DNA from 4 places in the Vogesella sp. AC12 genome. Region 2 is predicted to be linked to each of the others. Evidence: predicted binding sites of a transcription regulator. Region 2 holds the regulator's gene; each other region holds the start of a gene.
The links. The regulator sigma-54, encoded in region 2, starts transcription at its own class of promoters, with help from an activator protein. The targets are predictions, from matches to a motif close to CTGGCACGCTTCATGCTT.

Region 1 (7,401 bases), on a different contig from region 2:
CCAGCGCGCTGGCGGCCGCGTCGGCGGTGGCATGATCCGCCCACGCCGCCAGCATGCGGGCGCCGACTTCCAGTGCCGACAGCTCGGCCGCGGAAAAGCTCAGCGGCGGCGGAGTGAAGCCGGCTTCCAGCCAGTAGCCCTCGCCGGCCTCGCCGTTCACCGGCGCGCCGCTGGCCATCAGGTCGGCCATGTCGCGGTACACCGTGCGCGGTGACACCTCCAGCCACTGCGCCAGCTGTTGTGCGGTGGTGCGGCGGCGGCCGCGCAGCAGCAGCAGGATCTGCATCAGGCGGTCGGCACGGCGCATGTCAGCCGCCGTCCTGTTGCCGGGCCAGCCGGATCACGGCACGGATGGCGGCGCGCGCCTGCGGGCTATTGCCCCAGCAACTGCTGCGCAGCATGAGGGCGATCTGGCGGCACAGTTCGGCCTCGTCGCTGTCGCGCAGCTGCGCCAGCGACTGGTAGCCCAGCTGTTCCAGCCGCGCGATCACGCTGTCGCCGACGCCGTGCAGGGCGCGCATGGCCTGTCGTTCGTGCTCGGGAAAGGTCATGGGCACTCCTTCAATGCTGAATGGATGACAAGGATAAACCGCGAGCCATGGCGGCGGGATGTTTTGTCAGGCCACACGCTGGTAAAACGCCAGCAGCGCGCTGCCGGGGGCGAGCAGCGACAGGAAGTGCGCGCCGTGCGGATCGTCCGGCCACAGCTCGCACAGCGCGACGGCGCGTTCGCGGCTGTCGGCCAGCACCAGGTCGACATAGCTGTCGTCGTCGCCGCGCCACAGCGTGTGGCTGACAAAGCCGGGCTGGTGGCGCAGCAAGTGCTGTTCCACCGCCTGTGCTGCCTGGCGCAGCGTCGCTTCGCTGACGCCGGGGCGCAGCCGGAAACTGGCGAATTCGAGTCCGCCGATGGGGGGAGTGTGGTCGTCATGGTGCGGGGCTTTCGTCAAAAAGGGGATAGGCCGGCGCTGGTGGCAACGTGGCCGGCAGCGCGGCCTGCATCGCCGCGGCAATCAGGTAAAAATCGGCGGCGCTGATCTGCAGCTGGCCGAAACGCAGCGGATAGCCCCAGCGTGCCGGGTCGGTGATGAAGGCCAGCTGCGTGAGCAAAGGCCGGATCGGCGCCGCTTGTGCGGCGACAAAGGCGACATCGCGGCGCCACGGCCGGAAGTACGCGTCCATGCTGACGCGGTACGGCGCGCCGGCGCCGACGCTGCCGATGGCGGTGAAGGCCTGGCACGGTGTTTTGCCGCCTAAGACCTCGACCGGCGAGTAGTACACCAGGCCGTCGCCGGCCGCCATGCGCGCCAGCGGTGCCGCCTTGCCGTGGCACAGCTGGGCAAAGCCGCCGGCCACACCGCGGGCAACGTGTTCGTGGCAGGCGACGCCGATCCAGTAGCGCCGGCTCATGGCGCGTGGTGCAGGCCGATGTGGTTGCCCTCGCTGTCCTGGAACAGCGCGATGTCGCCGTTGCCGTCCGGCAGCGTCAGGCGCGGCTGCAGGATCACGCCGCCGGCGGCAGCGATGCGCGCCAGCAACGCGTCCAGGTCCGGCCCGCCGTCCAGATAGACGCGGCTGCCGGCACTGCCCGGCTGCAAGCGCGGGCTGGCCATGATGCAGCCGGGGTGCTCGCCGCCGGCAGTGCGGAAGACGGCAATCTGCTCGCCCATGAATGGCTCGACGTGCAGTTCCACGTGGAACGTCTGGCGGTAGAAGGCGACCGCGCGCTCGAAGTCGGTGGCGGGAATTTCAAACCAGTGAACAAAGGTGGACATGGTGTGGCTCCGGTAGCAGGTTGGCGGCAGGGTTTGCCGTTGCCCAGTATCGCGACCGGCTGCTGACAGCCTGCTGTCAGTAGTCTTTTGTCATGGCGAAATAATTTTCGCCGGCGGTGGCGGCGGCGAGAGTGAGCGTGGCTCTCGTGTCCGTCGCGGCGGCCGGCCCCGCCGCGGCTGCTGGCGCCATGGCCAAGCCGTGAGCATGGCGGCGGGATCGGCAACGGCAGGCCGGCTGCACCGCCAGCTTGCTGGCGGCACCTGCACCGTACCCGCTGGTGCGTGAGTGTCGGTGCGCCTCAGCCCTGGCGCAGGCGGCGGTAGAAGGTGCTGCGGCTGATGCCCAGCGCGCGGGCGGCGGCGCTGGCGTTGCCGCCGTGCTGTTGCAGCAGTTGCGCCAGCTGCCCGCCGCTGGCGCTGCCCACCGCCGCCGGATGGTGTTCGCGCAGGGTGTCCGGCAGGTGGGTCAGCCCCAGCTCGGTGCCGTCGTCGACCAGCGCCAGCAGCGTCTTCAGCAGGTTGTCGAGCTGGCGCAGGTTGCCCGGCCACGGGTAGCGGCGGATGAAGTCGGCCAGCGCCGCCGACAGCGTCACCCCGCGCCGCGCGCCACCGTGCTGCGCCAGCAGGTTGGCCGCAATCTGTGCCACGTCGCCGCGCTCGCGCAGCGGCGGCAGCCGCAGCGGATAGTGGCCGAGGCGGTAGTAGAGGTCGGCGCGGAAGCGGCCGGCGGCGACTTCGTGCTCCAGGTTGCGGTGGGTGGCGGCGACGATGCGCACGTCCACCTTCTGGCCGATGCCGCCGCCCAGCGGCACCACCAGCCGCTCCTGCAGCACGCGCAGCAGCCGCGCCTGCAGGCTGGCCGGCATGTCGCCGATCTCGTCGAGGAACAGGATGCCGCCGTCGGCCTCGCGCAGGCGCCCCTTGGCACCCTGCTTGCGCGCGCCGGTAAAGGCGCCTTCTTCATAGCCGAACAGCTCGGCCTCGATCAGCCCTTCCGGAATCGCCGCGCAGTTGACCGCCACCAGCGGCGCGCCGGCGCGGCTGCTGGCGGCGTGCAGCGCCTGCACGAAGCGCTCCTTGCCGACGCCGGTTTCACCCAGCACCAGCACCGGGATGTCGGCCTCCAGCAGCCGTTGCCCGCGTTGCAGCAGGCCGTCCGGCAGCGCACCGGCGTCGTTGCGGCCAACCTTGCTGTCCGCCGCCCGGCCGGCACGCGCGGCGGCGTGATCGGCCGGCACCGCTGCGGGTGCCGCCTGCCGTGGTGTGGGCGGCAGCAGCCGCGCCGAATACAGCTGGCCGCCGTGACGCAAGGAGGCCGCGCCGATGCCGTGGCGGCTGAGCCAGTGTTCCAGGCTCTGCCCGGCCAGCGCGGCAAAGCGGCTGTGGCCCAGCGCCGGCCAGTCCAGCCCCAGCGTCGCCAGCGCGGCACGGTTGGCCGCACGCAGCACGCCGTCGTCGTCGAAGCCCAACCGCCCGCAGCGCGGCGTGGTCAGCGTGGCGGCGTCGGGCGCGAAGCGCAGCTCGAACAGTGCGCCTGCCTGCTCGTCGAACAGACGCTGCTCGATGTGGCGCACCGCCGCCTGCACCTGCTGCTGCTGCGCGTCGCCCAGCTTGCGCGGCAGGCCGGAGACGTCGACCACCCCCAGCAGCTCGCCCTGCGGGCTGACGATGGCGCCGGCGGTGCACGACAGCTGGCGGTTGCGCTCCAGGTAGTGCTCGCTGCCGCGTACCCGCACCGGGCCACCGAGCACCAGCGCGGTACCGATGGCGTTGGTGCCGCGCACGTCCTCGCGCCAGTCCATGCCCGGCAGCAGCGCCACCCGCTCGGCACGGTCGAGAAAGGCCGGGTGCCCCATCTGGTCGAGGATCACGCCGTGGCGGTCGGCGACGATCACCACGTGGCCGTCGTCGACCACGCTGTCGAACAGCGCGTCGATCGCCGGGCGCGCCAGCTGCAGCCAGTCGGCGTTTTCCTGCTGTCGGCTGCCGAGGCTGGCGGTGTCCAGCTTGTCCGGCAGCCGCAGCCGCGCCGCGGACAGGCCGAGGCCGAGGCAGCGCCGCCACGAGTGCAGGATCGGGCTGGGCACGCTGTTGTCGGGCAGGGTTTCGCCCTCGAAAAAGCGGCGGCGGATTTCGGCTAGCGGCAAGGACGACATGGTGGCTCCGGCTTGTGTCAGTGTGTCGCGACAGGTGTGTCAGGCTGCGACAGCGGCGCTCGGCTCGCTCCGCCGATTATGCGCGCCCGGACGTGGCGAACAAGCGCTAAAAAAACAGCAACGCTGGCGCGCTGCAGCATCGGCACGCGGCGGTGGCCGCCGTTGCAAGGTTGGCCGCACGCTGCGGTGCAGCATCAGAAAGCGCTGGCACGCGCCGTGCACTGTTGCAGCCACACCCGCTTGAGGTGAGCCAAGACAACAGGAGAGAGACGATGAGCACCATTACCCCGGCCCAGTACGGCCTGAACCTGAAATCCCGCTACGACAACTTCATCGGTGGCCGCTGGTTGCCGCCGGTCAATGGCCGCTACTTCGAAAACCTGACCCCGGTCACCGGCAAGGCGCTGTGCGAGATCGCCCGCTCCGACGAGGCCGACATCGAGCTGGCGCTGGACGCCGCCCACGCCGCCAAGGCCGCCTGGGGCAAGACCAGCGTGACCCAGCGCTCGCTGATCCTGCTGCGCATCGCCGACCGCATGGAGCAGCACCTGCACACCCTGGCCACCGTCGAGACCTTCGACAACGGCAAGCCGATCCGCGAGACGCTGGCCGCCGACATCCCGCTGGCCATCGACCACTTCCGCTACTTTGCCGGCTGCATCCGCGCGCAGGAAGGCAGCCTCGGCGAGATCGACGCCACCACCGTCGCCTACCACTTCCACGAGCCGCTGGGCGTGGTCGGCCAGATCATCCCGTGGAACTTCCCGATCCTGATGGCGGCGTGGAAACTGGCGCCGGCACTGGCCGCCGGCAACTGCGTGGTGCTGAAACCGGCGGAACAGACGCCGCTGTCCATCCTGATTTTTGCCGAGCTGGTGGGTGATTTGCTGCCACCGGGCGTGCTCAACATCGTCAACGGCTTCGGCACCGAGGCCGGCAAGGCGCTGGCCACCAGCAAGCGCATCGCCAAGATCGCCTTCACCGGCTCCACCCCGGTCGGCCGCCTGATCATGAACTACGCCAGCCAGAACCTGATTCCGGTGACGCTGGAACTGGGCGGCAAGTCGCCGAACATCTTCTTTGCCGACGTTGCCGCCAAGGACGACGCCTTCTTCGACAAGGCGATTGAGGGCTTCGTGATGTTCGCGCTCAACCAGGGCGAGGTGTGCACCTGCCCGAGCCGCTCGCTGGTACACGAGTCGATCTACGACCGCTTCATGGAACGCGCGCTGAAGCGCGTGGCCGAGATCAAGCAGGGCAACCCGCTGGATCCGTCCACCATGATCGGCGCGCAGTCGTCGCAGGAGCAGATGGACAAGATCCAGAGCTACCTCGCCATCGGCAAGGAAGAAGGTGCCGCGGTACTGGCCGGCGGCCAGCGCGCCCACCTCGGCGGCGATCTGGAAGATGGCTACTACATCCAGCCGACGGTGTTCCAGGGCCACAACAAGATGCGCATCTTCCAGGAGGAAATCTTCGGGCCGGTGCTGTCGGTGACCAAGTTCAAGGACACCGAGGAGGCGCTGCACATCGCCAATGACACCCTGTTCGGCCTCGGCGCCGGGGTGTGGACCCGCGACATGAACACCGCCTTCCACATGGGCCGCGGCATCGAGGCCGGCCGCGTGTGGACCAACTGCTATCACGCCTACCCGGCGCACGCGGCGTTCGGCGGCTACAAGCAGTCCGGTATCGGTCGCGAGACGCACAAGATGATGCTCGACCACTACCAGCAGACCAAGAACCTGCTGGTCAGCTACAGCGAGGACAAGCTCGGCTTCTTCTGAGGCTGAGCGCGGCCGGCGCTGGCCGGCCAGCATCACCGGCGCGGCGGGCCGCCTGCCGCCGCGCCGTACCGCAATACCCGAACGCTGGCGCAGCACGCACCCCCTGCCAGCAGTCGCAGATGAACCATCGCCGGGCCGCAGCATGGCGGCGGGCAAAGCCAGACATAGGGATTACTTACCATGACAACGACCACTTTCTTCATTCCGCCGGTCAACCTGATCGGCGACGGCTGCCTCAATGACGCGCTGCAGGCGATCCGCGGCTACGGCTTCCGCCACGCGCTGATCGTCACCGACGCCGGGCTGGCGCGTGCCGGCGTCGCCGCCAAGGTCGCCGCGCTGCTGCAGGCGCAGGACATCGAGGCCACCATCTTCAGCGGCGCGCAGCCGAACCCGACGGTGGCCAACGTCGAGGCCGGCCTCGCACTGCTGCGCGAGAAACGCTGCGACTGCGTGATCTCGCTCGGCGGCGGTTCGCCGCACGACTGCGCCAAGGGCATCGCGCTGGTGGCCACCAACGGCGGCCACATCGGCGACTACGAGGGCGTCGACAAGTCGGCCAAGCCGCAGCTGCCGCTGATCGCCATCAACACCACCGCCGGCACCGCCAGCGAGATGACGCGCTTCTGCATCATCACCGACCAGACCCGCCACATCAAAATGGCCATCGTCGACCGCAACGTGACGCCCATCCTGTCGGTGAACGACGCCTCGCTGATGCTGGCCAAGCCGGCGGCGCTGACCGCCGCCACCGGCATGGACGCGCTGACCCACGCCATCGAGGCCTACGTGTCCACCGCCGCCACCCCGATCACCGACGCCTGTGCGCTGCAGGCGGTGCGGCTGATTGCGGCCAACCTGCGCACCGCGGTGCGCAACGGCCAGGACCTGCACGCGCGCGAACAGATGGCCTACGCCCAGTTCCTCGCCGGCATGGCCTTCAACAACGCGTCGCTCGGCTACGTGCACGCGATGGCGCACCAGCTCGGCGGCTTCTACGACCTGCCGCACGGGGTGTGCAACGCGCTGCTGCTGCCGCACGTCGAGGCCTTCAACGCCAGCGTCGCCGCCGGCCGGCTGGCCGATGTCGCCGCCGCGATGGGCGAGGACGTGGCGGCGCTGGATGCCGCCGCCGCCGCCGAATGCTGCCTGGCGGCGATCCGCCGCCTCGCCGCCGACATCGACATCCCGGCCCGGCTCAGCGAGCTGGGGGTGCAGGAAGCCGACATTCCGCTGCTGGCCGCCAACGCGCTGAAGGACGCCTGCGGCCTGACCAACCCGCGCCCGGCCAGCCAGGCCGAGATCGAGGCCATCTTCCGCCAGGCGCTGTAAGCCGTCCTCCTGGCACGGTACTGCGGCGGAAGGTCTCCCTCCCGCTGTCGCCGCAGTGCTGCTGCCTTGTCCTTGCCCGTCTGATGTGTCGCAACACAGACGGGTTTTTTTGGGCCTATCATTTTGATGTCATGGCTGGCGCGGCACCCTGCCCGCCGGCCGCCGGCGCCACCTTCCGGTGGTCTGCCCGCCCCCAACCGCTGGAGTCCGCATGTCGTTTTTCCGTAACCGAGCCACCCGTGCGCCCGCTGCCGCCAGCGCCATCCCGCCGCTGCAGGTCTTGCGCAGCGACAGCCACAGCTATGAAGCGGCGCTGGCCGCCAGCGCCAGTCCGCGGGTGCGGCTGGTGCT
Region 2 (7,401 bases):
CCGAGAAACGCTGGACCAGCACTTCGGTGGTGGCTTCCAGATAGATCAGGCGCACGTCGACCCGCATCGCTTTCAGGCTGGCCATCACCTCCGGCAATGCGGCCAACGTTGGTGCGGAACGGGTGTCGACGCTGATGGCGACGTGCTGGTAACCCTGTTCGCTGTACAGCGCCACCACGTCGGTGAGCATGGTGGCCGGCAGGTTGTCGACGCAGTAGTAGCCGTTGTCTTCCAAGAGGCGCAGGGCGACGGACTTGCCGGAGCCGGACAGGCCGCTAATCAGAATCAGCTGCATGTTCCTGGTCCCGTAGCAGGTTGGTGTGGCGATCGATGAATTCGCGGGTACTGTCGATGCCGCGCAGCTGCAGGATGTAGTTGCGCACCGCGGCCTCGACCAGTACCGCCAGGTTGCGACCGGCGGCCACTGGCAGGATCACCTTGCGCACGGTGACGCCGAGGATGTCCTGCGTTTCGGACTGGATGTTGAGGCGGTCCAGCGTCTGCATCGCCTGGTCGTTGGCCTTCATCAGGTGGATGATCAACTTCAGCACCTTCTTCGGGCGTACCGCGGTTTCGCCGAAAATGGTGCGGATATTGAGGATGCCGAGGCCGCGCACCTCGAGGAAGTCGCGCAGCAGCGCCGGGCAGCGGCCTTCCAGCGTTTCCGGTCCGATGCGGTACAGCTCGACTGCGTCATCGGCAACCATGCCGTGGCCGCGCGAGATCAGCTCCAGCGCCAGTTCGCTCTTGCCCATCGCCGAATCGCCCATGATCAGCACGCCGATTTCCAGCACGTCGAGAAACACGCCGTGCATCACGGTGGAGACCGCCAGCGCGCGCGCCAGATAGATGCGCAGCACGTCCATCAGGTACGGGCTTTCCAGCGGCGTACTCATCAGCGGCACATTGTGGCTCTGGCAGTAGTCGCGCAGCAGGTTGGGCACCGGCTGCGCATTGGCGACGATCACCACCGCCATGGTGCGGTGGAACAGCTGGTCGAGGGCGGTCCGTGCCGCAGCCTGCTCCAGCTTGTTCAGGTATTCCACTTCCGCGAGGCCAAGTACCTGCACCCGGTTGGGGTGGATGAAGTTGAGGTGACCGACCAGTGCCTGGGTTGGCCGCTGTTCATCATTCGAAATCAGGTTGTCGGAGCCGGAACGGCCGGCGACCCAGCTCAGGTTGAGCTTGTGCTGATTGTCCTGGTACAGGCGGCGAACACTGATATTAGGCATGGTCTGGGGTGTCGGAAATCAGTTCAAACAGCTTCTGCGCATCGCAGGCGGGATCGTTCATCTGTTCGCGCAGCGCCTTGCTGGAGAAGCGCTGCGCCAGCTCGGACAATACCTGCAGGTGGATGTCGGTGGCCTGCTCCGGCACCAGCAGCACGAACAGCAGCGAGACCGGTTTGCCATCGGGGGCATCGAACGGAATCGGCGCCTTCAGGCGGATGAAGATGCCGGTGGCTTCCTTCAGGCTCTTGATGCGGCCATGCGGTATGGCGACGCCTTGTCCCAGGCCGGTGGAGCCGAGTTTTTCCCGGGCAAACAAGCTGTCGAAGACATCGCTGCGTGCGATGGCGTGACTGTTTTCGACCATCAGGCCGACTTGTTCGAAGAGTCGTTTTTTGCTGGAAACGTCCATGTCAGCAATGACGTTGTCCACGGAGAGTATTTTACTGATCAAGCCCATAATGCCATTTGCCCGAAAAAATCGAGGGCCATTCTACGCCGAGTCCACGGAATACCATAGTGGAAAGCGCAGGATGATCGTCAGGAGAAAAAGCGGTAGCCAAAAAAAGAACGGATAAGCAAGCAGTGCTTGCATTATCCGTTTTTGTTCGGCAAATCCTGATCAGAGCGACGCTTGCTCTTGCGGTACCGGTGCGCGATGCTCGACCTGTTTTTCCTTGAATTTCAGTACCTGACGATCCAGTTTGTCAGTCAGCAGGTCGATGGCCGCGTACATGTCCGCTTCGGTGGCTTCGGCATGGATATCCTTGCCTGCCAGATGAACATTGACTTCGGCTTTCTGTACCAGTTTGTCGACAGACAGTGTCACGTTGACACCGATCACATTATCGACATGGCGGGTAATGCGTTCCAGTTTGCTTTCGATGTAGTCACGAAGCGCCGGGGTAACGTCGAGGTGGAGGCCGGTAATCTTGAGGTTCATACCCTAACTCCTTCTGTTGGTGCCATATCCGGACTGGGCATGGCGATCTTGTTATGAACAACCTAAAAAGTCTTGCGCTGGCTGACCGGTGGTATCTGCATGGCTTCACGATACTTGGCTACGGTACGTCTTGCAACCTGAATACCTTGAGCGATCAGCTTGTCGGCAATGGCGCTGTCAGACAGCGGTTTGTTGTGGTCTTCCGCATCGATGATCTGCCGGATCAGTGCCTTGATCGCGGTGGCGGAACATTCGCCACCACTGTCAGTATCGACCGAACTGCCAAAGAAATATTTGAGTTCGAACAAGCCACGGCTGCACAGCAGGTATTTCTGCGTGGTGACGCGGGAGATGGTTGACTCATGCAGACCCAGTTCTTCCGCGATGTCTCGCAGGATAAGCGGGCGCATGGCCACTTCACCTTGTTCAAAGAACGCTTGCTGTCTGTCAACAATAGATTCTGCCACTTTCAGGATGGTGTCAAACCGTTGTTGAATGTTTTTTACCAGCCAGCGCGCCTCTTGCAGCTGGCCGCCCAGATTATGGCTGCTGCCCTTCTGCTGTAGCATGCCTGCATACATCTGGTTGACGCGCAGCTTCGGCAGCGTGCCCTGGTTGAGGCGCGCCACCCAGCGCTGCTGGCGTTTCACCACCAGGATGTCGGGGGCGACGTAGTGGGTCTCGCCCTGGTCGAAGCCGCTGCTGGGGCGCGGTCGCAGGCTGGCGAGCAGGGCGTGGGCGGTTTTCAGCTGCTGTTCGTCGATGGCGAGCAGCTTCTTGAGCTTGGTGAAGTCGCGGTTGCCCAGGAGCGGCAGGTGCTGCTGCACCATGTCCAGCGCCAGCTGACGCACCGCGGCCGGTGCCGCGTGCTGCTGCAGTTGCAGGCTGAGGAATTCGGTGAGATTGCGGCTGCCGATGCCGGTCGGCTCGAACTGGGTCAGCAGCTTGCGCAGGCACTCCAGCTCGTCGCCTTCCACTTCCAGCTCCAGCGGCAGCTCGGCGGCGATGTCGTCCAGCGAGGTCGGCAGATAGCCGTCGTCATCCAGCTCGTCGATCAGCAGCGACATCAGCGCCTTGTCGCGCTGGCTGAGCTGGGTTTCACCCATCTGCGCGGTCAGGTGCTCGCGCAGCGACGGCCGGCACGGGGTGTTGAGAATGGGGTCGAACTCGTCGTCGTCATCGTTGCGGCTGCTGCCGCTCCCGCTGCTGCCCCAGTCGCCGAGCAGCTCGCCGTCGTCGCGGTTGCTTTCCGCTTCCGGCCGCTCCGGCTCGCTGCCGCTGTCCGACGCCGGCGTGTCACCGCTGGGCGCCAGCACCGGCAACGGGCTGTCGGACTCGTCGGGGCTGTCGCTGCTGTCGGCGCGTTCCAGCAGCGGGTTTTCCAGCAGGTAGCGCTCCAGCTCGGTACTGAGATCCAGCGTCGACATCTGCAGCAGCTTGATCGATTGCTGCAACTGGGGGGTGAGCGTGAGTTGCTGGCTGGTTTTGAGCTGGAGGGTCTGTTTCATGGCTTACAAGTGGAAGTGTTCGCCCAGGTACACCTGGCGGACCTGTTCGTTCAGCACCAGCGCTTCCGGCAGGCCGGAGGCGAGCACGCTGCCTTCGGAGATGATGTAGGCGCGATCGCAGATGCGCAGCGTTTCGCGCACGTTGTGGTCGGTGATCAGCACGCCGATGCCGCGTTCCTTGAGGAAGGCGATGATCTTCTGGATATCGATTACCGCGATCGGGTCGACGCCGGCAAACGGCTCGTCCAGCAGGATGAAGCGCGGGCGGGTGGCCAGCACGCGGGCGATTTCCACGCGGCGGCGCTCGCCACCGGACAGCGCCAGCGCGTTGCTGTCGCGCAGGTGGCTGATATTGAGGTCGTCCAGCAGCAGGGTCAGCTCGTTTTCCAGCTCCTCGTCCTTCAGCCCGGCAATTTCCAGTACCGCGCGGATGTTCTCGTCTACCGTCATTTTGCGGAAGATCGACGCTTCCTGCGGCAGATAGCCGAGACCGAGCCGTGCGCGCTGATGGATCGGCAGGTGGGTGATGGTCTGGCCGTCGAGGCGGATTTCGCCGGCATCGGCGGCGATCAGGCCGACCACCATGTAGAAGCTGGTGGTTTTGCCGGCGCCGTTGGGGCCGAGCAGGCCGACCACCTCGCCACTGGCGATCTCCAGCGACACGTCGCGCACCACGGTACGCTTCTTGAAGGTCTTCTTCAGGTGCTGGATGGAAAGCTGGCTCGGGGTCATGGCGTGCCCTGTGCTTTGGGCTGCAGGATCACCGTCACGCGGCCGCTGTTGCCGCTGGCGGCGGTGCCGCCGCTGGCCTGATAGGTCTCGGTGGCGGTGTTGTAGACGATGACGGCGCCGCTGACCGAATCCTGGCCGCGCTTGACGCGGGCGTTGCCGGTCAGGGTGGCAAGGTTGGCCGCAGTGTTGTAGTTGACGTTGCTGGCGCTGCCTTCGACGTATTCATTGCTACCGTCGACCTTCTGGCGGAAGGTGACCGGGCTGCCCTGCGCCTGCAGCTGCTGGTTGCCCTGCGCGTCGCGGGTCACGGTCACGCGCTGCGCCTTCAAGTTCAGCGTGCCCTGCACCACCACGACATTGCCCTCCCATACCGTCACGCCTTTTTTCTGGTCCAGCGAGCCGCGGTCGGCAGACAGTTCGATCGGTTTTTCGCTGTCGGCCTTTTCAGCCATGACAGGGGCGCTCAGCACGAGGGCGGTCAGCGCGATCAGCACACTATGGCGCATAGGTAATCCTTACGTTGGACAGCAGGTTCAGCTGGCCGCTGTCCTGCTGGTAAATGAAGCCGGTCGATTTCAGTTGCGAGGTGCCGTAGTCGGCCACCAGTGGCGCGCGGTTGCTGGCGCTGCGCGCCACGGTGTCGACATGCAGCACCGAGGTCTGCAGCAGGATGGCCGGGGCGTCGGCGGTGGCCTTGCGCTCCCAGCGCACATTATCACTGAAGTCCGCCGTTTTCTGCTGCTTGTGGTAGCGCCCGGCCGCGGCTGTCACCGTGTAGTCGGGGATGCCCTGCAGGAAGACTTCGATGCGCGGCTTGCTGAGATAGACATTCGGATTGCGCGGCAGTTGCCACATCTGGGCCGCCTGCAGGTATTGCTGCGGCCGGCCCTGGGTGTCGAAGCGCTTTGCCGTCAGCCGGTTGATGGTGTACTCCGGGCGGCTCAGGTCGATCTTGCCCGGCGCATCGCCGCGCTGCATGGTCAGCACGTTGAGCCAGAAGGCGAGCAGGGCCATGCCCAGCGTCAGGCCCAGCGGAAACAGGCGGGCGGCGCGGTTCATGCCAGGTAGCCGGCCATCAGGCGGTCGTAGTTGCCCTGCGCCTGCAGGATCAGCTCGCACAGCTCGCGCACCGCGCCCTGGCCGCCGCTGCAACCGGTGACGAAGTGGGCGTGCTGGCGCACGAAGCTGGGCGCGTCCGGTACCGCCACCGCGAGGCCAACGCGGCTCATCACCGGCAGGTCGATGACATCGTCGCCGATGTAGGCGCAGTCTTCGGCGGCGAGGCCGGTTTTTTGCAGCAGTTCGGCAAACGCGGTGCGCTTGTCGTGCACGCCGGCGTAGTAGTGGTCGATGCCGAGGCCACGGGCGCGGTGGGCGACGCCGGGGGCGTCGCGGCCGGTGATGATCGCCAGCTGCACGCCGGTGGACTGCAGCATGCGCAGGCCGTGGCCGTCCAGGGTGTTGAACGCTTTCAGCTCTTCGCCGCTGGCGGTGATGAAGATGCGGCCGTCGGTCAGCACGCCGTCCACATCCATGATCAGCAGTCGCGTGCGTTTGGCCAGTTCGGTAATGGTTTGCATGGTGTCTCTCAGACCACGCCTGCCTTGAGCAGGTCGTGCATGTTCAGGGCGCCCACCAGATTGCCGGCGCGGTCGGTGACCAGCAGGCCGTTGATCTTGTGGTGTTCCATTTCGTTGGCCGCTTCGGTGGCCAGACGGTGTGACTCGATGGTGCGCGGCTGGCGTGCCATCACGTCGTCGATGCGCAGGCCGGCCAGATCCAGGCTCTTGTCCAGCGTGCGGCGCAGGTCGCCGTCGGTGAAGATGCCGAGCAGCTGGCCGTCGGCGGCGCAGACCGCGGTCATGCCGAGGCCCTTGCGCGTCATCTCCAGCAGCGCGTCCTTCAGGCTGCTGCCGCTGTTGACCCGCGGCAGCGCCTCGCCGCCGTGCATCAGGTCGCTGATGTGGACCAGCAGCTTGCGGCCCAGGCTGCCGCCGGGATGCGACAGCGCGAAGTCTTCCGGCTTGAAGTCGCGTGCGTCGAGCAGCGCCACCGCCAGCGCGTCGCCCAGCGCCAGCGCCGCGGTGGTGCTGGCGGTCGGCGCCAGCCCCAGCGGACAGGCTTCCTTCTCCACGCCGGCGTCGAGGTGGATGCTGGCCTCGGTCGCCAGCGTCGATTGCGGACGCCCGGTCAGCGCGATGATCGGCACGCCCTTGCGCTTCAGCGCCGGCAACAGCGCCAGCAACTCGTCGCTCTCGCCGGAGTTGGACAGCGCCAGCAGGATGTCGCGTTCGGTCAGCATGCCGAGGTCGCCGTGGGCGGCTTCTGCCGGATGCATGAAAAACGCCGGCGTGCCGGTGCTGGCCAGCGTGGCGGCGATCTTGTTGCCGATGTGGCCGGACTTGCCCATGCCGCTGACCACCACCCGGCCTTCGCAGGCCAGGATCAGGGCGACTGCCGCGCTGAAGCTCTCGTCCAGTCGCGACGCCAGCCGGGTAATGGCTGCGGCCTCGATGGCGAGGACGTCGCGCGCCAGCGCGAGGCAGGATTGTTTTTGGTCATTTTTCATAATGCGCAATTATATCAGCTTATAATCGCCGGGCACTGCCTGGCAGGTGCAAGTTTTGCTTGAGCGCCATTCAATTCTCTTCTGGAGCCGTTTTTTCGATGCACTCCCTGTCTCCCATCGTGTTGGTATTGCTGGTCGCCGTGCTGGCGGTGACCGCGTGCCGCAGTCTGCGCGTACCACCCATGCTGGGTTACCTGGTGGTCGGTTTCATGGCCGGCCCCGGCGTGATGAGCCTGATCCCGCAGGGCGAGGAGACCGAGTTCCTCGGCGAAATCGGCATCGTGTTCATGATGTTCTCCATCGGGCTGGAGTTCTCGCTGGCCAAGCTGAAGGCGATGCGGCAGCTGGTGTTCGGCATCGGCCTCGCGCAGGTGCTGCTGACCCTGTTCCTGATCGGCGCCATCGTGTGGTGGCTGACCG
Region 3 (7,401 bases), on a different contig from region 2:
CGTGGCAACGGTAATGTGCAATGCCCTTGTGGGCGATCACCGGCCGCATCATGGTCGGCTCGCCGATGATGCAGCCCTCGATCGGCAGCTGTCGTTGCTGCAGGTCGGCAATCAGGCGCCCGACCCCCAGACAACCGACTTCCTCGTCGTAAGACAGCGCGATACCGATGGCGCGCTGCAACTGGCCGGCTGCGGCCAACCTTGTCCACTCCTCGACCAGGGACAGCACGCAGGCAATAAAGCCCTTCATGTCGCAACTGCCGCGACCATAGAGACGACCGTCGCGCTCACTCATGATAAAAGGGTCGCTCTGCCAGCTCTGGCCGTCGACCGGCACCACGTCGGTGTGCCCGGACAACACCACGATCGGCAGCGCCGGATCCCCGATCACAGCAAACAGGTTGGCCTTGTCGCCGGCATCGGAAAAAGTCAGCGTGCTGTCCACGCCAAACTGCACCAGATAGTCCCGCACCCATCGGATCAGGGCCAGGTTGGACTCACGACTGGTGGTGTCAAAAGCGATCAGCTGGGCGAGGATGGTTTGCATGGCGCGATCAGAGGTAGTTGAACAGGGACAGGCTCTTCACCTGGGAAAAGGTTTTCTGCGTGACTTCCAGCGCCGTTCTGGCCATCTCGAAGTCGGACACCGCCTTGGCCAGATCCAGGTCTTCCAGATTGCTGATCTGCGACGCGTATTGCACGCTCAGGGCGTCACCCATCTCGATCAGCGAATCGGTCTCCTGCATGCGCGAACCCAGCGAGGCCCGGCTGGCCAGTACCTGCGATAGGCCGTCATCCAGCCCCTGAATGGCCGTCGCAATATTGGTGGCGTAGTTGGGATCCACCGAACCAGCCGACAGCGCCTCGTCGAACACCGATAGCGACTGCCACAGCTCGTTGCCGGCCGCGGCCGGCCCTGCCGGAGCGGGTCCGGCCGGAGTTGAGGTACGACCGAACACCACCGAACCAGGCTCGGTCACCGCGATCTCGCGGCTGGACGAGATCGCCATGTACTGGCGCTGGTCATTGCCCTGATAGTTGATATTCAGCTGCGGCGGGGTCGCCTGCACCGCCATGGTAAACGGCGGCTTGCTCTTGTCGGTGCCACCGAAGATATAGTTGGAGGCACCATCGGTGGTGTTGGCGAGCGAAACCAGCTCTTTCACTTTCTCGCGCATCTCGTTCTGGATCGCCTGCCGATCCTCGTTGGTCAGCACCGTGTTGCCCGCCTGCACCGCCAGGGTCTTGATCGAGATGATGGTGTTGGAGACGTTGCCGAGGATGGTATCGGTAATCGCCAGTTGCGAGGCGGCCGCCTTGGCATTGCTGGATTGCTGCGTATTCATCGACTTGGACTGGTTGATGTCGACCAGCGTGGCCGCCGCCACCGGGTCATCCGATGCCCGGTTGATGCGTTTCAGGGTCGACAGCTGCTCGTTGAGGCGGTTGAGCTGGGAACCCTTGCTTTGCAGGTTATAGGTGCCCATGATGTATTGGGTATTGCTGCTGACTCTCATTGCCTTATCCTCTGAAAACTATCAACGCAGGTCCAGCAGCGACTGGAAAATTTCCTGCGCCACCTGGATGACCTTGCTCGACGCCTGGTAGGCCTGCTGATAGCGTATAAGATTCGCCGCTTCCTCGTCGAGATTGACGCCGGAGAACGATTCCCTCTTCAATTTTACTTCCTGCAACGCCGCTTCCTGTGCCGTCAGGCTCACCTGCACCACGTTGGTACGGCTACCGACATAGCTGACGGTCTGGCCATAAAACGACTGCAGGCTGCCGGTACGCGCGGCGCCGACGGCGGGCAGGAAGGTCGAGGTGGAATTGGGCGTCGCCGCCATCAGTGGCCGCGTCTGCAAGCGGGCCATTTCCAGCAGGTTGGCGTTATCCAGCTGCGCCGACTCGCCTGGGGCTCCGGTGCGCGGCGTCACCGGGATGGTCTGGTTGGTTGCCGCTTGCCCCTCGAACTTGAAGGCGATGTGCTGGCCACTGGCGAGGGTGAATTCGTAAACGCCGGCCTGGGTTGCCGACTGCGTCACCGGTACGATGGTGCCGCCGAAATCCGCCTCGAACGGCGGGGTATTGCCCGGAATATAGTTCAAGGCCAGCGCCGGCGCCGCCGGCAGGGTCGGGTTGGCCGCTGGCGACAGGTTGGACACCTGCCAGATCGCCGAAATGGATGGTTTGCCGCCCGGCACCTCGGTCGGGTCGACCGGCGTGGTGGCACCGGCCTGGATGCCGGAGGCGACCGCCAGCTGCGATGGCTCCTGCACCGCCACGGCAAAACGGCGCAAGGCATCACGCATTGCCTTGGCTTCACCGGCCGGTGTTGTCGCGTTCTCTGCGGTGGTACGGAAGGCGGTCAAGTCGGCAAACATCGGGGTACTGGCCGGCAGACCGTTCAGGTCGACACCCAGCGCCTGCTGCCGGTTCATCGCGTCGGAAAACTCGACCGCCATGCGGCCAAGGTCGGCCTGCACGCGGGCCACATCGTAATTCAGCGTGGTCATGGCGCCGGCGATGCTGCCACCGGCGATCAACTGCGAATTGAGCACCACCGTATTGTTGGTGCCCGGCAGCTTGATGCCCAGTGACGGTGCTTCCGGATCTTCCGGCTGCGCCGGTGCGCCACGCATCATGGTCATCTCGTAACTGGTCTCGCCGATCACCAGCGGGTGGCCCTGGCCGATGTAGACGCTATACATGCCGTCGGACTGCTCGACCACGTCGGTCTTGATCAGCTTGTTCAGGTCGCGTACCAGCGTATCGCGCTGGTCCAGCAGGTCGTTGGGCGCACGGCCCTCGCCCTGGTTCAGGGAAATGATCTGCTCGTTGAGGGCGGCGATCTGCCTGGCGTAGGAGTTGACCCCCTCCACAGAGGTATTGATCTGGTTGATCAGGCCGTTACGCACCTCTTCCATGCGCGTATTCATCGACTGGAAACGGCCGGACAGCGACTCGGCCTGGCTGATCACCGACTGCCGGGCGGCGATGGAGGTCGGCTGCTGGCTGAGGGTTTGCAGGCTGGCGTAGAAACCCTGCATCAGGTTTGAGAGGCCGGCATTGCCATCGGTAATCAGGTTGTCGATATCGGAGAGGGCGGTGGCCTGGGTCTGGAAGCCGCTGCTGGACGCGGTGACATTCTGCAGCTGCTCGTCCATGAAGCCGTCGTACAGCCGCGATACCGCGTACAGGTCGACACCACGGCCGGCATAGCCGTAACCGACAAACTGTGGCGTCGCCGCACTCTGGGAAAGACGCTGGCGGTTGTAGCCATCGGTATTGACGTTGCTGATGTTGTGGCTGGTCACGTCCAATGCCGCGCGTGCCGCATTGAGACCACTGATACCGATACTGAAAATACCACTCATGATTCACTCTCCCGTTGTTCTTTATCGGCAGCTAGGCGGCTGAACTTTAGCGTGCCAGCAGGGACTGGGCGACGCCGGCCAGTTTGCGCGCATACGCCGGATCGGTGGCGTAGCCGCCCTGCTGCAGCGCCACGGCAAAGCCCTGCGCGTTATCGCCCTGGTTCAGCGCGCGCTGGTAGCGGCTACTGCCTTCCAGCAACTTGGCGTAATCGTCGAATGCCGCCTGCAGGCTCGGATAGGAACGGAACGATTCCACCTGCTTGCGCGCCTTGCCGTCGACGTACTCGGTGGTCAGCGTCGCCACCGATTCGCCGCGCCACGAGCCGCCGGCCTTGATGCCGAACAGGTTGTAGCTCTCGCGGCCATCCGGATGACGGATGCTGCGACTGCCCCAGCCGCTTTCCAGTGCGGCGTGGCCAACCAGCAATTCCGGCGCCACGCCGAGGCGCTCGGCCGCCTGGCCAGCATGCGTCAACAGGGTGCTGACAAATGCCTGCCGCTCGCTCGGAATCGCCACTGGTGCCGGCGCCGCTGTGGCGGTGCCGGCAGCTTCCGCATACTTGCGGATGGCTTTCGCCGCCGCGGCGGGTAGCGCCGGCAAGGGCAGCATGCCGCTGCCGGCCGCCGGCGTCGCGGTCTGGTCAATCCGCGCCACGCCCTCGATCTGGCGCGCCAGCATGTCGGCCAGCCCGGTACCACCGCCCTGCACCATCGCGTTGACCATCTGCTGGTCGAGCATGCCGCGGTAGGTGCCCAGCTCCGAGGAATCCTCTTCGCCGTCAAAACCGTTGCTGCGCATCGACGCCATCATCTGGTTCAGCAGGATGGCCTCGAACTGGCTGGCGACCTGCCGGATCGCTTCCTTCGGATTGCTGCGCGCAAGGGAAGACAGGCGCTCGGTCGCATTGGGATCGATCGCTAATTGATTGCTGGCATCGCGGGAAACTTGCATGGCAGGAACGCTAAACAGACACAGATGCCGGATTTACAGCAAGAATCAGGCCAGCAAAAAAGGCGATGCCCGTCAGGGACATCGCCTTGCAACTGACTTGCGGCCAACCTTGCCGCTCAGATGATCTGCAATTCCGCCTTCAGCGAGCCGGAGGCCTTCATCGCCTGCAGGATGGAGATCAGGTCCTGCGGCGTGGCGCCGACCGAATTCAGGGCGCCGACCACCTCCGACAGCGAGGCACCGCCGGGAATGTTGACCACCTTGCTGCCGTCGGCACTGACACTGACATCGGCCTTGCGGGTGACCGCCGTCTGGCCGCCGCTCAGCGGCGGCGGCTGGCTCACCGTCGAGGTACTGTTGACCGTCACCGACAGGTTGCCGTGGGCAATCGCGCACGGGTCTATGCGTACCGCCTTGTTCATCACGATGGAGCCGGTACGGGCATTGATGATCACCACGGGGGAAACTTCTGCCGCCTCGACGGCAATATTTTCCAGCCGCGACAGAAACTGGATCCGCGCATTGCTGTCCTGCGGCGCCCGCACCTCAATCTGGCGACCGTCCAGCGCCCGCGCCGTCTGGCCACCCAGCTCGCGATTGATCGCCTGCACCACGCGGTTGGCAGTGGTGAAGTCCGATTCCAGCAACTGCAGCGCCACCATGTCGCCCATGCCCAGCGAGGCCGGCAACTCGCGCTCGACCGTCGCCCCCGCCGGAATGCGGCCAACGCTGAGGTGGTTGATCTGCGTCTTGCTGCCCCCGGCGGCGGCGGCGGCACCGCCGACCACCACATTACCCTGTGCCAGCGCGTAGATCTGGCCGTCGATACCCTTCAGCGGCGACAGCAGCAAGGTGCCGCCACGCAGGCTCTTGGCATCGCCGATCGACGACACCGTGATGTCCAGCGCCTGGCCGCGCCGTGCAAACGGTGGCAGGGTCGCGGTCAGGCTCACCGCGGCCACGTTCTTCGGGTCGATCTTCATCCCCTGCGGGATCTGCACCCCGAGCTGGTTCAGCATATTGCCCAGCGACTGGCCGGTGAACGGCGAGGCACTGGCCTTGTCGCCACTACCGTCGAGGCCGACCACCAGGCCGTAACCGATCAGCGGGTTGGAGCGCACGCCGGCCACGCTGGCCAGCTCCTTGATCTTCTGGGCGGCAAACAGCGGACCGGCCAGCAGCGCCAGGCAAACCACCACGACAAAACGCGACATCACTTATCCCTTAAAACGGCAGCAGTGACAGGAAAATTTTCTGCAGCCAGCCGGTGTCATTATAAGCGCGGCTGCGACCCTGGTTGATCTGCTCGATGCGGGCATCGGCCATCCGCGTCGATTCGACGTTGTTGCCCTGCTTGATGTCGCGCGGGTTGATCACCCCGGACAGGCGGATGAATTCATGCTCGCCGTTGATCTTCATCTGCTTCTCGCCGCTGACCAGCAGGTTGCCGTTCGGGTAGACGTCGATCACGGTCACGGTGATGGAGGCATTGAAGGAGCTGCTGTTGGTATTGCTGCTGGAGCCGCTCTCGCTGGCGCTGCCACTGCCGTTCAGGCTGGCACCGCCCAGTTTCTTCTCGATGGCGCCGGGGAAGAACGGCAGCGACACGCCGGCATTGATGCCGCCGTTGATCGAGGAATCGCGCTCGCCCTCGGTCTCTTCCTTGCTGCTGGAGCGGTTGTTCTCGCGGATGGTGACGGTGAGGATGTCGCCGACGCGCACCGGCACCTTGTCCTCGAACAGCGGCTGGTAGCTGGCGGCCTGGAAGATGGAGCCGTCGGCCGGCAGCTGCGCCGGCTGCGGCTGTGGCCGCACCGCCATCGGCTGATGCGTGATCGGCGCCGTCTGTACCGCGCAGGCGGCCAGCAGCAGCGCCGAACACAGCGGCAACACGAGATTCAGCAGGCGCTTCATGGGCTACTCCTTAGACTTTAGAGCTGGGTCAGCTTCTGCAGCATTTCGTCGGCGGTCTTGATCGCGCGCGAGTTGATCTCGTAGGCGCGCTGCGCGGTGATCATGTTGATCAGCTCTTCGGTCACGTTGACGTTGGAACCCTCGACATAGCCCTGCGAAATGGTGCCGCGGCCATCAAGGCCGGGCTGGCCTTCGATCGGATCACCGGACGCGCCGGTCGCCAGATACAGGTTGCCGCCGATGCTTTCCAGCCCCTGCGGGTTGATGAAGGTGGCAGTGTTGATCTGGAACGATCCGGTGGCAGTGGTAGCCCCGGCATCGAAATACTCCAGCAAGCCTTCGGGCGACAGCGTGATCTTGGTGGCGGTCGCCGGAATGGTGATCGCCGGGTCCAGCGCCAGGCCGGCGGCATTGACCACCAAGCCTTCATTGTTGCGCTTGAACTCGCCGTTGCGGGTGTAGGCGATGGTGCCGTCGGTCTGCTGGATGCGGAAGAAACCGTCGCCGGCGATCGCCATGTCCAGCGACTGCTCGGTGCGGATCATCTCACCCTGGGTGTGTACCCGCGCGGTGGCCACCGGTGCGGCACCGGTACCGGCGTGCAGGCCGGTCGGCAGCACGTTGCCGTTCGACAGCTGGGCGCCTGGCTGGCGCAGGGTCTGGTAGTACAGGTCTTCAAAAATGGCGTTGGAGCGCTTGAAGCCCTTGGTGTTCACGTTGGCGAGGTTGTTGGATACCACGTCCAGCTTGAACTGGCTGGCATCCATACCGGTCTTGGCCACATACAAGGCACGAATCATGTTGTTGTCCTGTTATCGCTTCGTTTAGCCGGTAATCGACAGCAATTCTGTCGCCTGGCGGGCATTCTGCTCCGCCGTCTGCATCAGCTTGATATTGAGATCGTAATGGCGGGAGTGGCTGATCATCTGCACCAGGCTCTCGACCGCATTGACGTTGCTGGCCTCCAGGAAGCCGCTCTTCAGTTGCACGTTGGCCGCAGCCGGTGCGTCCTGGCCGTCGTGCTGGCGGAACAGGCCGTCATCGCCCTTGTACACCGCACGCTCCCCCGGATTGACCAGCTTGATGCGACCCAGCACCTGCACGGTACGGTCGGCACCAACGCTGGGCGAAGCCGACACCGTCCCGTCGATGCCGAGG
Region 4 (7,401 bases), on a different contig from region 2:
CGACACGCTGCTTCATGCCGCCGGAGATCTCGTGCGGGTGCTTGTCGCGGGCGTGGCTCAGCCCCACCAGCGCCAGTGCGGCGTCGGTGCGCGCCGCCAGCTGCGCCTTGCCCTCCTTGGCGCCGAACACCCGCTCCACCGCCAGCAGGATGTTGCCGTAGCAGGACAGCCACGGCAGCAGGCTGTGGTTCTGGAACACCACCGCGCGCTCGGGGCCGGGGCCGTCGATCTCGCGGCCGTTGCACAGCGCGATGCCGTCGGACGGCTCCAGCAACCCGGCGATGATGTTGAGCACCGTGGACTTGCCGCAGCCGGAGTGGCCGATCAGCGACACCACCTCGCCCTGGCGGATGGTGAGATTGATGTCCTGCAGCGCGACGAAGCGGCCTTTCTTGGTATCGAAGTGCTTTTGCACGTTTTCCAGCTCGACGAAGCGTTCCATGTCACTCTCCCTGTCCGAAGCTGGCCTTCTTCGCCAGCCATACCAGTGCCTGTTCCAGCGCCAGCCCCACCAGACCGACCACGAAGATGGCGATCAGGATGTGCTCCACATTCAGGTTGTTCCATTCGTCCCACACCCAGAAGCCCAGCCCCACACCGCCGGTGAGCATCTCCGCCGCCACGATCACCAGCCACGCGGTACCGATCGCGAGGCGCACGCCGGTGAGCATGTGCGGCAGCACCGCCGGCAGCAGGATGACGCTGAACACCTTCCACTCCGACAGCCGCAGCACGCGCGCCACGTTGAGGTAATCCTGCGGCACCGCGCGCACGCCGGCGGCGGTATTGAGGATCATCGGCCAGATGCTGGAGATGAAGATCACCCAGATCGACGCCGGGCTGGCGGCCTTGAACACCAAGAGGCCGATCGGCAGCCACGCCAGCGGCGACACCGGGCGCAGCAGGCTGATCACCGGCGCCGTCATCCGCGCCAGGAAACCGAAGCGGCCGATCATGAAGCCCAGCGGAATGCCGACCACGGCGGCAAGGCCGAAGCCGACGCCGACGCGGCCCAGCGACATCAGGATGTTCCAGCCTATGCCCTGGTCGTTGGGGCCGTTCTGGTAGAAGGGATCGGCGAACAGCTCGGTGGCCGACGCCCAGGTGCTGACCGGCCCCGGCAGGCTGCCGCGGCTGAGCTGCGACACCAGCGACCACAGCAGCACGAAGGCGATCAGCCCCAGCAGCGGCGGCACCAGCCAGCGGATGAAGCGCACCAGCGGTTGCAGCGATGGCGGCGCCGCGGCGAGCAGGGTCTTGCGCTTGCGCGGGCGGGCGCTGCGCACGGTGGCGGGCTGGCTTGCGGCCAACGTTGGCGAGAAAGTTTCTGCAGCACTCATGATGTCGCTCCTCAGGCCTTGATCTTGAAGCCGGCGGCGTAGGCGGCCGGGTTCTTGCCATCCCACACCACGCCGTCAATCAGCTTGCTGGCACGCATGTCGCTGGCCGGCAGAGCCACCCTGGCCATCGCCGCCGCGTCCTTGTAGATGGCGATCTGGTTGATCTGTTTCGCCACCGCCAGGTAGTCGGGATCGGTCTTCAGCAAGCCCCAGCGCTTGTGCTGGGTCAGGAACCACATGCCGTCGGACAGATACGGGAAGTTGACCTTGCCGCCGTCGAAGAACTTCATCAGTTTCGGGTCCTGCCACTTCTTGCCGAGGCCGTCCTCGTAGGCGCCGGCAAAGCGGCCGGCGATCACCGCCTCCGGCGCATTGACGTAGGCCTTCTCGGCAATCAGTTTGGCGACGCTGGCGCGGTTCTTCACCTCGTCGATGTAGCGCGAGGCGTCCAGCAACGCCGCCACCAGCGCGCGCGCGGTGTTGGGGTACTTCTTCACCCACTCGCCGGTGGTGCCGAGCACCTTTTCCGGGTGATCCGGCCAGATCTGCTGCGTGGTGGCCACCGAGAAGCCGATGCCGTCGGCGATGGCGCGCGCGTTCCACGGTTCGCCGACACAGTAGCCGTCCATATTGTCGACGCGCATATTGGCCACCATCTGCGGCGGCGGCACCACGATGGTTTTCACGTCCGACAGCGGGTTGACGCCGTGCGCCGCCAGCCAGTAGTACAGCCACATGGCGTGGGTGCCGGTGGGGAAGGTCTGCGCGAAGGTGTACTCGCGCGGCTCGGCCTTGATCAGCTTGGCCAGCGCCGGGCCGCTGGTGGCGCCCTTCTCCTTCAGCTGGTTGGAGAGCGTGATGCCCTGCCCGTTCTGGTTCAGCGTCATCAGCACCGCCATGTCCTTCTTCGGGCCGCCGATGCCGAGGTGCACGCCGTAGACCATGCCGTACAGCGCGTGCGAGGCGTCCAGCTCGCCGTTGACCAGCTTGTCACGCACCGCGGCCCAGCTGGCCTCTTTCGACGGCACGATGGTGATGCCGTACTTCTTGTCGAAGCCCAGCTTGGACGCCACGATCACCGAGGCGCAGTCGGTCAGCGGGATGAAACCGACTTTGACTTCGGTCTTTTCGGGTTTGCCGGTGGCCGCGGCAAAGGCGGAGGTGGCAAAGCCGGCAGGCAAGGCGGTTGAGGCCATCAGTGACAAGGCTCCCTTGAGGAAGTCGCGGCGTTCGTTGCCCGCCGCATGCGGGTGGAGATCGAGTTCGTGACGCTTTTCCATGTGCTGCTCCCAGAGTGAGTGGACTGCAAGTGCAAAAGAAAAAGCGCCCGTCACCCCTTCATCAGAAAGGGCAACGGACGCCGTTGTCCGTGTTACCAGGCCTGCGCCGCCGTTGGCACCTTCCTGCTTTGTGACGCGTATTTGCGTCTCGCCATTCATTTAGCAAGGGTCGTGCCAGACATCAATACCTTGTTTTTAATGGCTTTTTTATTTTTCGGCAATTATTTTGCACTGCAACAGCACCGTGCGGCACCAGCTCGGTACCGGCGTGCACCACGAGTGGCGCCGCCAGAAAGCAAAAGGCCGCAACAGCATGCCTGTTGCGGCCAACCTTGCACGACAGCGGCGGATTCAGCTTTTCAGCCACTCCGCCAGGCTGATGATCTCCTGCGCCACCTCGGACAGCTTCTTCTGCTGCTTCATCGCCCGCTCGCGCAGCTGCTTGTAGGCGGTGGCCTCGTCCAGCCCCTTCATCTCCATCAGCAGGCCCTTGGCCTTTTCCACCACCTTGCGGTCGGCCAGCTGCCGTTGCGCGTCGGCCAGCTCGGCGCGGCGCGACACGTCGATCTGGTGGCGCTCGATCGCCACCTCCAGCAGCGGCTGGATACGGCTGCTTTCCACGTCGCCGACCACATAGGCGGCGACGCCGGCGCTGAGCGCGGCGCGGATGGTGTCGCGGCTGCCGTCGTCGGTGAACATCACCACCGGCCGCTCGCTCTGCGCGCCCATCACGCACACCTGCTCCAGCATGTCGCGCGATGGTGCATCGCTGTCGATCAGCACCACGTCCGGACGCGCCGCCGCCAGCACGTCGGCCAGATGCAGGTTCGCCTCCACTTCGGCCACCACGCGCACGCCAGCCTGCTCCAGCAGCGTCCGCAACGACGCGGCCTTGCCGGAACCGTCCTTCACCAGCATGACTGTCAGCACCTTGGGTCTCCCTTTTAATTTGTTATTGCACTGGAGCGCAGCAATTGCCATGCCATGTGCTGACAGCACGCTGGCAGCAGATCGCCATTACAATGTCGTCATGAACGGTAAACACAGGAACCCGCCACCATGACCACCCTGCAACGCTGCGGCTGGTGCAGCGACGACCCGCTGTACATCGCCTACCACGACACCGAATGGGGGCAGCCGGTACACGACGACCGCAAGCTGTTCGAGATGCTGGTGCTGGAAGGCGCCCAGGCCGGGCTGTCGTGGATCACCATCCTGAGAAAGCGCGACAACTACCGCCGCGCCTTCCACCACTTCGACCCGCAACGGGTGGCGGCGATGGACGAGGCCGACGTCGAGCGGCTGCTGCAGGATGCCGGCATCGTGCGCAACCGGCTGAAGATCAACAGCGCGATTCGCAACGCCCGCGTTTTTCTTGCAATGCAGCAAAAACATGGCAGCTTTGCACGCTGGTTGTGGGATCATGTCGATGGCCAGCCGCTGCAAAACCAGTGGGCCAGCCTGGGCGAATGCCCGGCCAGCACCGAATTGTCCGACCGCATCAGCAAGGCGCTGAAAAAGGAAGGCATGAATTTTGTCGGCAGCACCGTGATCTACGCCTTCCTGCAGGCCACCGGCGTGGTCAACGACCATCTCTGCAACTGCCCGCAGCACCCGCAACACCGCCAGCACGGCGTGTAACACCCGAACACCCCGGCGGCCGCGACGCCGCCGGCAGCCCGACCCAGACTCTTCTTCCTGTTGCTGCGCACCTGGCGCGATAAGTTGATCAGTGCCGATCCCTCTATCGCCCGAAAGTGCCCATGCCCGGCTATCAGGTCAAATTCGAATCCGTGCTCATCGGAGACACCCGCTATCCCATCCGCTCGCTGCTGGATGGCAACCAGTACCACGATCCCGACGGCGCCGCCGCCGCGGCCGGCATTCCGGAAGCGGCGTGGCCGCTGTTCGGGCTGGTGTGGCCGTCGGCACGCATCATGGCCGACGCCATGCTCAGCAAGAACATCCGCGGCAAGCGCATCCTGGAGGTCGGCTGCGGTCTGGGGCTGGCCAGCCTGGTGCTGCAGCAGCGCGGCGGCAACATCACCGCCAGCGACTGCCACCCGCTGACCGACAGCTTCCTGCAGCACAACGCGCTGCGCTGCGGCCTGCCGGTGGTGCCATACCAGAACGGCAACTGGGCCACCGCCAATCCGGCGCTGGGCAAGTTCGACCTGATCATCGGCAGCGACCTGCTCTACGACCGCGAGCTGCCGTCGCAGCTGGCCGGCTTTCTCGACCGCCACTGCGCCGACAACGCCGAGGTGATCGTGCTCGATCCCGGCCGCGGCAACAAGAATGCGTTCACCCGCGCGATGCAGGCGCGCGGCTACCGCTTCAGCGAGCGCGCGGCGGCGCGGCGGCAGAACAGCGGCGAGGCCTACAAGGGCCACTTCCTGACCTACACCCGCGGCCGCATCGACAGCTGAACGCCTGCGGCCAACGTTGGCCGCAGAACGTTGGCCGCAGAACGTTGGCCGCAGGCGGCAGCGGCGCACCAGTTCGGCGCAGCGGCACGTTCCCACTCATCGCGCTGCACCATGGCGGCGCGGCCGGCGCAGCATTATTTATCGAAATAATGGCCTGATTCTTGCTGCAACACGGCATCCCCCTCCGCTGACAGGATCGCCATGACTGCACCAAGTCCTACCATGTCCCTGAGTCGCAAAGAACAACACTGGCTGCCGTGGTTCGGCGGCACCGGCAAGCTGGCCATGCGCTGGAGCTGCCTGCTCAACCACCACCGCCACGACGCGATGGCGCAGATTTTCGGCAGCCTGGCCGCCAACCGCGTCGACATCCTGCAGCGCTGGGCCAGCGAGCAGTGGGCGCAGCTGGAGACACTGGCGCAACAGTGCCGCAGCAGCGCGCAGCCGCAGGCGCTGCTGGCACGCCGCAAGCAGCTGGCGCCGGACTTTTCCGAGCTGTTCATCGTCGACGCCGCCGGCGTGGTGCTGGCGTCCACCGCCACGTCACGTTGCGGCCAACGTCTGTCGCAGCAGGCGGCGTTGCAGCGCGGCTTGCGCCAGCGTTTCCTGCACGGCCCCTACAACGACCCCGTCACCGAACAGCTGGGGCCGTCCACCTCGCGCTTTCACGACGAAGTGACGCTGATGTTCTACCTGCCGCTGGACAACGGCAGCCGCGGCCTGTGCGGGCGGGTGCCCAACGACGTGCTCGGCGACCTGATCCAGCGCGAGGCCGGGCACATCTTCCGCGACTCCGGCGACAACTACCTGTTCATGGCCAGACCGGTGTTCGATCCCGGCGTGGTGCCGGGCACCGCGCTGTCGCGTTCGCGCTTCGAGGACAAGACCTTCAGCCTCGGCGACAACCTGAAGGACGGCGTCGCCACCCCGTTCGGCAGCGTGCGGGTGCAGAAGCACACCGAACTGGAGCTGCGCTTCAACGACCCATCCAGCGGCCAGCTGCACCCCGGCGTGCGCGAAACCATCCGCTGCGGCGAAAACACCTTCGTCGGCTATCCCGGCTACGCCGACTACCGCTACATCCCGGTGGTCGGCCGCGGCGTCACCTTCCAGCTGCCCGGCAGCGACGACACCTGGGGCATGATGTGCGAGGCCGATCTGGAAGAGGTGTACCGCAGCCGGCCGCTGGGCTACCGCCTGACGCGGCTGTACCTGCTGACCGCCATTCCCGCCGGCCTCGCCGGCTGGGGCATCGACCACTTTGCCGGGCTGCCGGCGGCGCTGTCGCTGCCGGTGTTCTGGGTGGCGCAGGCGCTGGGGGTGCTGGCGTTCTACCACCTCGGCGCCAAGCAGCTGACCGGGCGCGTCACCTCGCTGATCCGCGCCATCCGCAGCATCGCCGAGGGCGGCGGCGACCTGCGCCAGCGTCTGGATCTGGACAGCCGCAAGCCGGACGAGCTGTCGACGCTGGCCAGCTGGTTCAACAGCTTCATCGACAAGCTGGAAGGCACCATCCGCCAGGTGGTGCACGCCTCGCACGAGATCGGCATCGCCAACCAGCAGCTGCAGGGCAGCCGCCACGACACCCGCGACAGCGTGATGGGCGTGGTCGAGCGCATGGCGGAGATGCGCCCGCTGCTGGGGCAGCAACAGCAGCAGATCGACCACGCCAGCGACAGCGCCGCCAGCATCCTGCAGCGCATGGAAGCGCTGGCGCGGGGCAGTACGCAGCAGGTGGCGCTGATTCGCGAGCGCTCGCAAGGCATCCGCGAATCGGTGCTCGGCTCGTCGCAGACCCTGCAACAGCTGCAGACCAGTGCCAGCGAAATCGGCGAGATCGTGGCGGTGATCCGCGACATTGCCGACCAGACCAACCTGCTGGCGCTGAACGCGGCGATCGAGGCGGCGCGGGCCGGCGAATCCGGCCGCGGCTTCGCCGTGGTCGCCGACGAGGTGCGCAAGCTGGCCGATCGCACCGCCAGCGCCACGCTGCAGATCGGCGGCATGATCAGCGGCATCCAGCAGCAGGCGGCCGGCGCCGTCAGCAGCATGGGCAGCGGCATGAGCAAGATGGAAGACGGCCTGAAACTGGCCGAGGACGCCGCCCACGACAATGGCGATGCACAGCAGCTGATCGCTACCCTGATCTCCGCCATCGACGGCATCGCCAGTGCCAGCCGCGGTTATGGTGACAAGGTGCAGCACGTCGACAGCGCCACGCAGAACATCAGCAGCGTGCTGCTGCAAAGCGAGCACAGTGCCGAACAGACCGCCGCCGCCAGCCAGCGCCTGGCCGCGCTGATGCAGCAGTTCAAGGTCGCCTGAACACACCGGCAACGCGGCAGGCCCCAC

Region 1: adh (aldehyde dehydrogenase) is a predicted target of sigma-54. The motif match lies at 4,136-4,153, and genes of this name have one in related genera.
Region 3: flgJ (flagellar assembly peptidoglycan hydrolase FlgJ) is a predicted target of sigma-54. The motif match lies at 4,366-4,383, and genes of this name have one in related genera.
Region 4: NOM55_RS12070 (CmpA/NrtA family ABC transporter substrate-binding protein) is a predicted target of sigma-54. The motif match lies at 2,781-2,798, and genes of this name have one in related genera.

Annotation. Positions count from the first base shown of each region.
Region 1 covers NZ_JANFNU010000009.1:77,921-85,321, forward strand. Annotated here, with positions in the region: gene NOM55_RS13420 (YafY family protein) at 1-307, opposite strand, end outside; gene NOM55_RS13425 (recombinase RecA) at 309-551, opposite strand; gene NOM55_RS13430 (antibiotic biosynthesis monooxygenase) at 618-950, opposite strand; gene NOM55_RS13435 (EVE domain-containing protein) at 928-1,410, opposite strand; gene NOM55_RS13440 (VOC family protein) at 1,407-1,775, opposite strand; gene NOM55_RS13445 (sigma-54-dependent Fis family transcriptional regulator) at 2,075-3,931, opposite strand; gene adh (aldehyde dehydrogenase) at 4,204-5,718, shown strand; gene yiaY (L-threonine dehydrogenase) at 5,899-7,050, shown strand; partial or broken gene NOM55_RS17450 (FIST signal transduction protein) at 7,262-7,401, shown strand, end outside.
Region 2 covers NZ_JANFNU010000006.1:124,401-131,801, reverse strand. Annotated here, with positions in the region: gene rapZ (RNase adapter RapZ) at 1-295, opposite strand, end outside; gene hprK (HPr(Ser) kinase/phosphatase) at 276-1,232, opposite strand; gene ptsN (PTS IIA-like nitrogen regulatory protein PtsN) at 1,225-1,689, opposite strand; gene hpf (ribosome hibernation-promoting factor, HPF/YfiA family) at 1,852-2,172, opposite strand; gene NOM55_RS11345 (RNA polymerase factor sigma-54) at 2,235-3,680, opposite strand; gene lptB (LPS export ABC transporter ATP-binding protein) at 3,684-4,412, opposite strand; gene lptA (lipopolysaccharide transport periplasmic protein LptA) at 4,409-4,918, opposite strand; gene lptC (LPS export ABC transporter periplasmic protein LptC) at 4,908-5,471, opposite strand; gene kdsC (3-deoxy-manno-octulosonate-8-phosphatase KdsC) at 5,468-5,992, opposite strand; gene NOM55_RS11320 (KpsF/GutQ family sugar-phosphate isomerase) at 6,001-6,981, opposite strand; gene NOM55_RS11315 (cation:proton antiporter) at 7,080-7,401, shown strand, end outside.
Region 3 covers NZ_JANFNU010000004.1:282,144-289,544, reverse strand. Annotated here, with positions in the region: gene argE (acetylornithine deacetylase) at 1-547, opposite strand, end outside; gene flgL (flagellar hook-associated protein FlgL) at 555-1,517, opposite strand; gene flgK (flagellar hook-associated protein FlgK) at 1,539-3,377, opposite strand; gene flgJ (flagellar assembly peptidoglycan hydrolase FlgJ) at 3,424-4,329, opposite strand; gene NOM55_RS09470 (flagellar basal body P-ring protein FlgI) at 4,446-5,543, opposite strand; gene NOM55_RS09465 (flagellar basal body L-ring protein FlgH) at 5,554-6,243, opposite strand; gene flgG (flagellar basal-body rod protein FlgG) at 6,261-7,043, opposite strand; gene NOM55_RS09455 (flagellar basal body rod protein FlgF) at 7,068-7,401, opposite strand, start outside.
Region 4 covers NZ_JANFNU010000007.1:80,462-87,862, reverse strand. Annotated here, with positions in the region: gene NOM55_RS12080 (ABC transporter ATP-binding protein) at 1-442, opposite strand, end outside; gene ntrB (nitrate ABC transporter permease) at 444-1,340, opposite strand; gene NOM55_RS12070 (CmpA/NrtA family ABC transporter substrate-binding protein) at 1,352-2,620, opposite strand; gene NOM55_RS12065 (ANTAR domain-containing response regulator) at 2,972-3,550, opposite strand; gene NOM55_RS12060 (DNA-3-methyladenine glycosylase I) at 3,680-4,261, shown strand; gene NOM55_RS12055 (methyltransferase) at 4,384-5,049, shown strand; gene NOM55_RS12050 (methyl-accepting chemotaxis protein) at 5,272-7,374, shown strand.